DNA from 4 places in the Arthrobacter sp. E1SS-5 genome. Region 1 is predicted to be linked to each of the others. Evidence: riboswitches for the same ligand, from Rfam matches in the RefSeq annotation. Region 1 holds a riboswitch; each other region holds the start of a gene.
What was found. Region 1 has a riboswitch for cyclic di-AMP ahead of ACIGJD_RS03910 (C40 family peptidase). Riboswitches for the same ligand answer to the same signal wherever they lie in the genome.
Positions count from the first base shown of each region.

Region 2: it holds a riboswitch for cyclic di-AMP, as region 1 does, so the genes downstream of both, ACIGJD_RS20210 (glycoside hydrolase family 16 protein) here and ACIGJD_RS03910 (C40 family peptidase) in region 1, are expected to answer to the same signal.
Region 3: it holds a riboswitch for cyclic di-AMP, as region 1 does, so the genes downstream of both, ACIGJD_RS10965 (LysM peptidoglycan-binding domain-containing protein) here and ACIGJD_RS03910 (C40 family peptidase) in region 1, are expected to answer to the same signal.
Region 4: it holds a riboswitch for cyclic di-AMP, as region 1 does, so the genes downstream of both, ACIGJD_RS03270 (aggregation-promoting factor C-terminal-like domain-containing protein) here and ACIGJD_RS03910 (C40 family peptidase) in region 1, are expected to answer to the same signal.

Region 1 covers NZ_CP172703.1:819,880-822,057, forward strand. The annotation lists gene ACIGJD_RS03905 (M23 family metallopeptidase) at 1-662, shown strand, start outside; cyclic di-AMP (ydaO/yuaA leader) riboswitch at 791-968, shown strand; gene ACIGJD_RS03910 (C40 family peptidase) at 1,039-1,725, shown strand; gene ACIGJD_RS03915 (NlpC/P60 family protein) at 1,888-2,178, shown strand, end outside.
Region 2 covers NZ_CP172703.1:4,329,739-4,331,916, forward strand. The annotation lists gene ACIGJD_RS20200 (single-stranded DNA-binding protein) at 1-362, opposite strand, end outside; gene rpsF (30S ribosomal protein S6) at 433-738, opposite strand; cyclic di-AMP (ydaO/yuaA leader) riboswitch at 1,116-1,265, shown strand; gene ACIGJD_RS20210 (glycoside hydrolase family 16 protein) at 1,270-2,178, shown strand, end outside.
Region 3 covers NZ_CP172703.1:2,368,179-2,370,356, reverse strand. The annotation lists gene ACIGJD_RS10970 (protein adenylyltransferase SelO) at 1-38, shown strand, start outside; gene ACIGJD_RS10965 (LysM peptidoglycan-binding domain-containing protein) at 150-986, opposite strand; cyclic di-AMP (ydaO/yuaA leader) riboswitch at 990-1,161, opposite strand; gene ACIGJD_RS10960 (TraR/DksA family transcriptional regulator) at 1,453-1,812, shown strand; gene ACIGJD_RS10955 (DNA alkylation repair protein) at 1,809-2,178, shown strand, end outside.
Region 4 covers NZ_CP172703.1:662,636-664,813, reverse strand. The annotation lists gene ACIGJD_RS03275 (ArnT family glycosyltransferase) at 1-896, shown strand, start outside; cyclic di-AMP (ydaO/yuaA leader) riboswitch at 1,067-1,227, shown strand; gene ACIGJD_RS03270 (aggregation-promoting factor C-terminal-like domain-containing protein) at 1,233-1,973, shown strand; gene ACIGJD_RS03265 (glyoxalase superfamily protein) at 2,154-2,178, opposite strand, start outside.

The DNA.
Region 1 (2,178 bases):
TAGGCCAGAAGGCCGGCATTGCCCTTGCGGCCACCGGCCTGGTGCTGACCGTGACAGTGCCCGCCACAAGTCCCGTTATGGCCACTGACGCCGCCGGCAGCGCCCCGGTGGCAGCCTCCTCCGTCACGCCCCAGCCCCAGATTTCCGCCGATATCGGTGCCCAGATCGACTTCAGTCGCTCGGCAGTGGTGACCCAGGCGGACCCGGACGGAAAGCTGAAGCAACTCCTCAGTGCGCAGTCGGCCGGCTCCGTTACGCGCGCCGCGTCAGCCGGCACCCTGGCCGCACCGTTGGCCTCCCTTGTCACCGCTTCCCCCTTCGGTTACAGGGTCAGCCCCATTACCGGGGGCTCGGGTGACTTCCACCGGGGCCAGGACTTCGTGGCGCAGTGCGGGACCTCCGTCCTGGCGGCCGCCACCGGCACCGTGACCTTCGCGGGCTGGCATCAGTTCGGCGGCGGAAACCGGGTGGTCATCGACCACGGAAACGGGCTGGAAACCACGTACAACCACCTGTCATCCTTCAACGTCAAGGTGGGCCAGACCGTGTCCCGCGGGGACGTTGTGGCCCTGAGCGGCACCACCGGCGCGTCCACCGGCTGCCACCTGCACTTCGAGGTCCAGGTCAACGGCGAAGTGGTCGATCCCATGGGCTGGCTGTAACCGAATGATTGTTTACTCTCAGATCGCCGTGACCCGCCGTGACCTGAATGTGACATTGAAGCAAAACTGCTGTACCGTCTAACTCGCGTCAACTTTTCCGAAGTTGACGCTCTTGAGTGGATTGCCTAACTCTGCCACCGCTCAAGGTCCGTTCGCATTTCATCGTCTGGCAGGGGCGGGGGAACCAATTTCGGCCTTCATTCAGAAGGCCTTGGGGTTAAGTCACAAGCTTCCCAGGAAGCAGCGTGGCCGGGTGACTCCCATCCGAATCCGACAGCTCACCTCGCAGGCATTGGGAGAGGCTACCTTCGTGTCTTCACGCCATAATTCTGCGCGCCACCGTGCGCAAACGGTTCGCACCAACCCCTTGGATGCCGTGTCCAAGGCCGTGAGTGCAAATGCCGGGACCGTAGGCCGCCAGGCTGCCGTTGTGGCAGCCGCGTCGGGCCTCATCCTGAGCATGGGCCTGCCGGCCACCGCTGCAGACACCACTGCCGGTGTCTCAGCTTCCACCGAATCCGGTTCGGCCCAGACGGCCCTCGCCGTCACCGCTGCCCCCACGGCCACGGTTTCCTTCGAGCGTCCCGTGGTCAAGACCACCGCTGCTCCAAAGGTGGAAGCGGTGCGTACCCAGTCCACCGACACGGCAAACGGCGCCGCCACTGCTGCTGCCGCCGGCCAGGACGTCTCCCCGGTCACCAAGACCGCCGAGACCGTATCCTCCGCAGCCACCTCAGGCATCGCAGCCATCGCCTACACCGGCATCGGCCACTCGTACGTATGGGGCGGCACCAGCCCCGTCACCGGCTGGGACTGCTCCGGTTTCGTGCAGTGGGTGTACGCGCAGGCCGGCATCAGCATCCCCCGCACTAACGCGTGGAGCATCATGAGCCCCACCTCCGCCCCGCAGCCCGGTGACCTGGTTGTCCAGAACGGCGGCGCACACGTTGGTATCTACGTCGGCAACGGCATGATGATCAGCGCACTCAACCCCTCACAGGGCACGCTGCTTCACTCGCCTGCAGCCACCGGTACCTCGTCGTACTACCACCTCAACAAATAGTTCTTGGGCTCCAAGCTCCAAGGGCTATTTCTTTGCCCAAAGCTTTTCCGCTAGAAACCACATCCCCGTTCGGGACGCGCCGGCGTACCCCCAAGATGCCGGCGCGTCTATGACCCTTTGCCTGCCTACACGCGGTCGCAAGGAAAACGAAAGAGAGAACTGATGACGACTCGTGCTACCGCACGGCACCGCGCCGAGGTCACCAAGACCAACTCGATCGCTGTCATTGCCAAAGCTGTCAGCGACAACGCCGGCGGCATGGGCCGCCAGGCCGCCGTCATTGCCGCTGCTTCCGGCCTGGTCCTGACCAGCGGCATTGCGGCGAACGCCGCCGATGCAAACGTCAAGCGCGACTCCGCTCCCGCCTCCGCGCTGGAAGTTGAATCCGCGATCGACGCCCCGATTTCCGCTGCTTCCACCATTGCCATCAGCTTTGAGAAGCCCGCTGTGACC
Region 2 (2,178 bases), 890 kb from region 1:
TGGGTGCGGTTGACCTTGGCGTTGGCGTAGCGCAGGCTCGGGCCGATTTCGTCGACCTCAAGCTCAATAACGGTGCGCTTTTCGCCTTCTTTTGTTTCGTAGGAGCGGCTCTTCAAGCGGCCGGTAACGATGACGCGCATTCCCTTGGTGAGGGATTCGGCAACGTTTTCGGCTGCTTCACGCCAGACAGCGGCGCGGAGGAACAGGGTCTCCCCGTCCTTCCACTCGTTGGACTGGCGATCAAAGGTACGGGGGGTGGAAGCGATGGTGAAGTTCGCTACTGCCGAACCGGACGGTGTGAACCGCAATTCCGGGTCATTGGTGAGGTTACCGATGACCGTAATGGTGGTCTCGCCTGCCATCTACTGCCTCCTTGTTCGATCCTGGGTGAAGAGTGCGTTTCCTGCGGGGTAAAGAATGAAGCCGGCTGAATTACTCAGCAACAACCTTCTGCTCTTCGGGGCGGGTGATCTTGGTGCGCATGATGGTCTCGTTAAGAGACAGCTGGCGGTCAAGTTCCTTGGCGGTCTCCGGCTTGGCGGTGAAGTTCACCACGGCGTAGATACCTTCGGACTTCTTCTTGATGTCGTAAGCCAGACGGCGACGGCCCCAGATGTCAACCTTTTCGATGGTTCCACCATCGTTGGTGATGACGTTCAGGAACTTCTGAAGCGACGGCTCAACGGTACGCTCTTCGACCTCGGGGTCGATGATTACCATCAATTCGTAAGGACGCATATGTGAACCCACCTCCTTTGGGCTAAGCGGTTACGGCATTTCCGTAACAGGAGGTTCATTTGCGATTCCATGCAATGCCTAGCCGCCGGAACGGAGGCAGGACGCAGCACAGACTTCAATATCCTAGTGCATTTGGACCCGATAGGCGATTCGCGCTTGACTCAAAGCTAGCCGGATGCTGCCGGGCGCGGGGATGTTCGGTGCTGCTATGTGGAAAACCGGCCCAGGGCCAGGCCGCTTCCGGCTTGAGGCACTTCCCACCTGCCGCCGCGTGAGTCCCGTTACCTAATTGTGATTTAAGCTCCGGATTCGTGTACGGTCGAGCGGGGGCCGCCCCCAGCCGGCCCCAATCCCGGATGACGCCCAGCTCTGCCGCTTCCGGTGATCCACCAAGTACCAGGCAGAGGCGGGGAACCCAAAGTCTCACGGGCCTGGCTTGCGCCTGCCCTGGGGTGAAGCCGCCCCTACGCGGCCGGATGCCTCATCCGAACCCGACAGCTAACTCCGCAGGCGTTGAGAGGTAACTTCCGCATGCCCGCACACCGCAACCACAGCGCCGACCCAGCGCCCCGTTATCAGAACGAGACAGTTTCCGGCACTCCCCTTCCTTCTTCCTCCGAGGCGAAACAAGGCCCCGCGCGGCGGTCCTGGCCCCTGGCTGCCGGCCTCGCCGCAGCGCTCCTCGGGGCGGCTTCCCTGGGCCTCGGCCTGGCAAACAGCACCCACCCCACGGATGTAGCCCGGGTGGCGAGCGCCTCCGACACCGGCAGTGGTGTCCCCGTAAACGATGTCCCCACGCAGGAGCCTTCAGTTGCTCCTGCCCCAGCCACGCCGGCTCCCGCACCCCCCACGGCCAGCGCTCCCGCGCCAGTCCCGGCGCCGCCCCAGGCCGCTGCCGTCCCGGAGCCACCGGCACGCGCCTCCGCGGCCACCCCCGAGGCTCCCATCGCCGTGGCGCCCGCCGCAGCCCAGCTCGCCAACAGCGGCGCGCCGATGCCCACCGGAGTGCCCGGGAACTGGACCCTGGCGTTTGCCGATGACTTCACCGGCGCCGGACTGGACACGGCCAAGTGGTCCGGCTGCTGGTTCTCCCCCGGCTGCGGAACCATGAACAAGGTCACCACCAGCCCCGCGAACGTCTCGGTGGCCAACGGAAACCTTGCCCTGGGCCTGGCATCCTCCACCTCCGGCGCGTTGGTGTCGACCAACCCGAAGGGCGGGGCAGGCACGGGCTTCCAATTCACCACCGGCTACGTGGAGGCCCGTATCAAGTTCCCCGGCAACGCAAATGGCCTCTACAACTGGCCCGCGTTCTGGACCACGGGACAGTCCTGGCCGGCCACCGGCGAGAACGACATCGCCGAGGTGCTGCAGGCCAGGATGACCGTTAATTACCATTCCACTTCCGGCTCCCAGAACCAGGGCGGCGTAGGCGGGAAC
Region 3 (2,178 bases), 1.5 Mb from region 1:
AAGACTTCGGCAACTATATGACCTTCTGCGGGACCTGACAGCTGCAGACGCGAAGGGCGGATGCAAGAGAAGGGCGGCAGCCGGTTTTACCGGCCGCCGCCCTTCTTGTTTAGTGCCTGCGCGGTTGCGCGCCTGCGGTTGTGCGAAGACTAGGCGACGCGGACCGCGGAGTAGCCGCCGAGCCAGCTGATGGAGTGCACCTCGGTGTCGTAGCCGTTCACGCCGCCGCTGACAACCTGGCCGTTGCCGGCGTAGACGCCCACGTGGCCGGAGGTGATGATCAGGTCGCCGGGAGCAGGAGCGCTTACCACGGTGCCGTACTGGAAGAACTGGGTGGGGGCAAGATCGCCCACGGACTTGCCCACCGAGCGCAGCGCCTTCTCAACCATGGCAGTGCAGTCCTGCTGCACGCCCAGCTGGCTGTAGGCGTTCGCCAGGATGGCAGCGCCGGTGCCCGTGCCGGTGGGGGCTGACACGGGGGTGGCCGAGGCGTAGGACATGTTCATGACGGTGTTGGCCGGAGCGGAGGCTGCAGTCTGCACGGGTGCTGCTGCGGGAGCCGGTGCCGCGGTGTAGCTTGCTCCGGGGATCTGGATCTGGTCGCCGGGGTAGATTACCGAGGACAGGGCCAGGCCGTTGGCGGACAGGACATCGTTCAGGCTGACACCGTAAGCCGACGCGATGGCTCCGAGGGTGTCGCCGGAAACAACGGTGTGAACGCTTCCTGCTGCCGCTGCCGGAGCGGCAACGGGGGCCGCAGGTGCGGAGTAGGCCTGCACGTTGGTCTTTTCAGTGGTGTCCGGGCCGGTGACACCGGCGTGGGCCGGGGCTCCGACGCCGAAGGCAATGCCGGACGCTGCAGCAACTGCCAGCGCAGGGCGGCCCAGCGAACGGGCCTGGGACTTGGCTGTCACGGCGAGGCCCTCGAGAACAATGGAGCGGGCCGGAGTTGCGCGGTGACGGGCAGGGGTGGAATTTTTTGACACGGTTGATCGCCTCTCCCATGCCTGCGGGGTGAGCTGTCGGGTTCGGGCTGGAGATACCCGGCCGGAAGCAACCCCGTTACGGACGGAGGCGCTATCGACTTAACCCCAAGGCCACAAGGTGGCCGCGGAAACTTGGTTCCCCCGTCCCTGCCAGCTGGAGCGGTTGTATCCCATGATCAGCGGCAGGGCTCGGCATACTGATGGGAATGTCCCGACTGAGAGGGACACCTGAAGACCATAACCCACATGCAGGGGCATTGTCACATTTGGATAACAGACGAGGTCCGGCTCTCGAATTACGCAAACGTGTGGATGTTACCGGCCGTCCTCGCCTGACGTCGCCTTATAGCCCCGGCATCCAGAGAGGTAACGCTACGGATACGGACCCGTGATGATAGTGCGGCTCCCTCATCGCAACCGGCCGTTTCCATACATCAGTCCGCCATTGGACCGCTAGGCTGTTTCCATGCCAGATTTCCACCGGTTCCGGGTGCTGCTCGAAGAGGAGCGGGCGCGGCGGCTGGAGCTGCTGCCGGCGCTGCGGGCTGATATCGCCGCGGCGAATTCGGCCCGGCAGGACTCCAATGTCGATGACGAGCACGATCCCGAAGGGGTCACGATTGCTTTCGAGCTTTCGCAGGCTTCGGCCCTCCTGAAGCAGAGCTCGGCCGGGCTTGACCAAATAGATGCGGCGCTGGCCCGCCTGGCCGCGGGGACCTATGGAACCTGCGCCGTGTGCGGGGAACCCATTGCCGAAGGCAGGCTGGAAGCCCGGCCGTGGACGCCGTTCTGTATCCGGCACGCCTCGTCCGGCCGGGGACGATGACCGGCCCGGCGGATGTGGTGTCCGCGGCGGTGGAGTTCGTTGACCGGACCCTCCAGAACGAGGGCGCCTGGTACCGTGCGGACGACGTCGGGAACCGGCTGGGCTGGGCGTTGGACTCTTATGGCTCCTCCATCGGCGCGGTGCGCGGCACGGTGCGCGACACGCTGCGTAAATTCAAGGACCTGGACCACGACGCCACGGTGATGCTTGCCTCCGCCCTGTGGGGACAGCCCAGGCCCGGCTCCCGTCCGGTGTTTGAGCGCAGGTTGGCGGCCGTTGTGCTGTTGCAGTCAAGGGTGCGCCTGCTCCGGCATTCGGACCTGACCCGGCTGGAAGGCTTCCTGCGTTCTGCCCAGGCGGCTGACC
Region 4 (2,178 bases), 160 kb from region 1:
TTCTGCTGTGGCAGCACCGCCGGGAGGCCGCTGCCGGCAGCTTCCTGGCTGCAGCGGTGGCCACGGCAGCCCTTATGGCCTTCTACCTGCTGGGAACCACATCCGCCTACGGCCCATGGCTGCGCTGGCTGGTGCTCGCCGGAGGTTTGGCTGCCGCAGCAGGTATCGGGCTCAACAGGTTCCTGCGCTTGCGTTCCATGCAGCGGACGACGGCGGCCCTCGCCATCGCTGCGTCGCTCGCCGGGCCGCTGGCTTACTCCGTCACTACAGCGGCGACGGCACACAGCGGGGCGATCGTGAGTGCAGGGCCAGCCTCCGGCTTCGGCGCAGGCGGACGCGGGCCGGGAGGCTTCAGTGCGGCCGGCCGAAACACCTCCGGACGGGGCACGGGGCAGGGCCCGCGGCAAAGCTTCCCCGGACAGGGCTCCCAGCAGGCCAACCCCGGCGGGCCCGGCGGGACAACCCCAGGCGGAGCCGGGGTTACTGGCGGGACAAGCCAAGGCGGAGCCGGGTTTGCAGGCGGTCCCAGGGGCGGCATGGGCGGTCTCCTCGGCGCACCCACCCCGTCGGCGGATCTTGTGGCCGCGCTCAAGGACGGCGCCTCCAATTACACGTGGGCAGCAGCGGTAGTGGGCTCCAACAATGCCGCCGGGTACCAGCTGGCAACGGAACTGCCGGTGATGGCGGTGGGCGGCTTCAACGGCACCGACCCCTCCCCCACCCTGGCGCAGTTCCAGGACCTCGTGAGGCAGGGAAAGATCCACTATTTCATCAGCGGCGAAACCATGCGGTCCACCTCCGGTTCGGATGCTGCCGCCCAGATCGCGCAGTGGGTGTCGGAGAACTTCACTCCGCAGAGCATCGGCGGCACTACTCTCTATGTCCTCGGAAGCTAACTACAGGTTCTGGTGTACGCAAAGTAACGATCGGAACTGACCCCCCGAGCAAACAGGCGCGCAGGAGATAGTGACATCCGTTACCTAAATGTGACATTGACGCGCTTTTCCTGTACCGTCGATTGGGTGCGGCTCCCGTTCGGGCCGCATATCCCGGGTTGACGCCAAGCTCTGCCGCTTCCCCGGATTCCGATTGAGCAACGGCAGAGGCGGGGGACCCACCGTCCCGGGCAATGAACGCCCTTGGGGTTAAGCACGTACGTGATCTTTCCGTGCGGCCGGATGCCCTCATCCGAACCCGACAGCTAACTCCGCAGGTGTGAGAGGCGATCAATCATGTCCAAAAACACGGCAGAACCACGCCTGCATGCCAAGGCTAAACACCGGGCAGAGCAGCAAGCAGCTACAAAGCCCGCCAAGAAGACCACCTTCGGCACACGGGCCGGGATCCTCGCAGCATCCTGCGCGGTGCTGGTGGGGGTAGGCGCGGCAGGCCAGGCGACCAGCAGCATGACTCCGGTGTCATCCACCGATTCAAACTCTTCCACGGCAGCGGCCGACGCCCAAATGAGCATCGAGAAGAGCGAAATCCGTTCCAACCCGGCAGCCTCGGTTCCGCCTGCCATCAGCGTGGCACCCCAGGCAGCGGAACCAGCCCCCGCACCTGCACCGGCAGCCCCCGCAGCAGAAGCCCCGGCCCCGGCGCCCGCACCGGCACCGGCGCCTGCTCCTGCTCCTGTTCCTGAGCCGGCACCCGCCGTCGCGGTTAATGATCCGGCCGGTGCCCAGGCGTATGCCGCCGGCCAGCTGGCAACCTTTGGCTGGGGACCTGACCAGATGCAGTGCCTGCAGACGCTGTGGACCAAGGAGTCGGACTGGACCACCACGGCCACCAATCCCAGCAGCGGGGCCTACGGCATCGTCCAGTCCCTGCCTGCCGAGAAGATGGCCAGCGCCGGTGCCGACTACCTGACCAACTACCGCACGCAGATCAACTGGGGCCTGGATTACATCAAGAAGAGCTACCAGTCCCCCTGCGGCGCACTGAACTTCCACCTGGCGCACAACTGGTACTAGGCACCTCTCCCCTGGCGCCAGCGCTTGAAGAGGGAACCACCCACTGAATCTCCCCACCTTTGGGGGCGCACGACGGCGCGTCCCCGGCCACCCGCCGTCGCACGCCTTGTTGACGGGGCAAAGTTGGGGAATTCCAGCAAACCGCGGGCCGCATCATCACGATGCGGCCCGCGGTTTGCTTTAACTGTTGCCTTGCCCAGCGTCC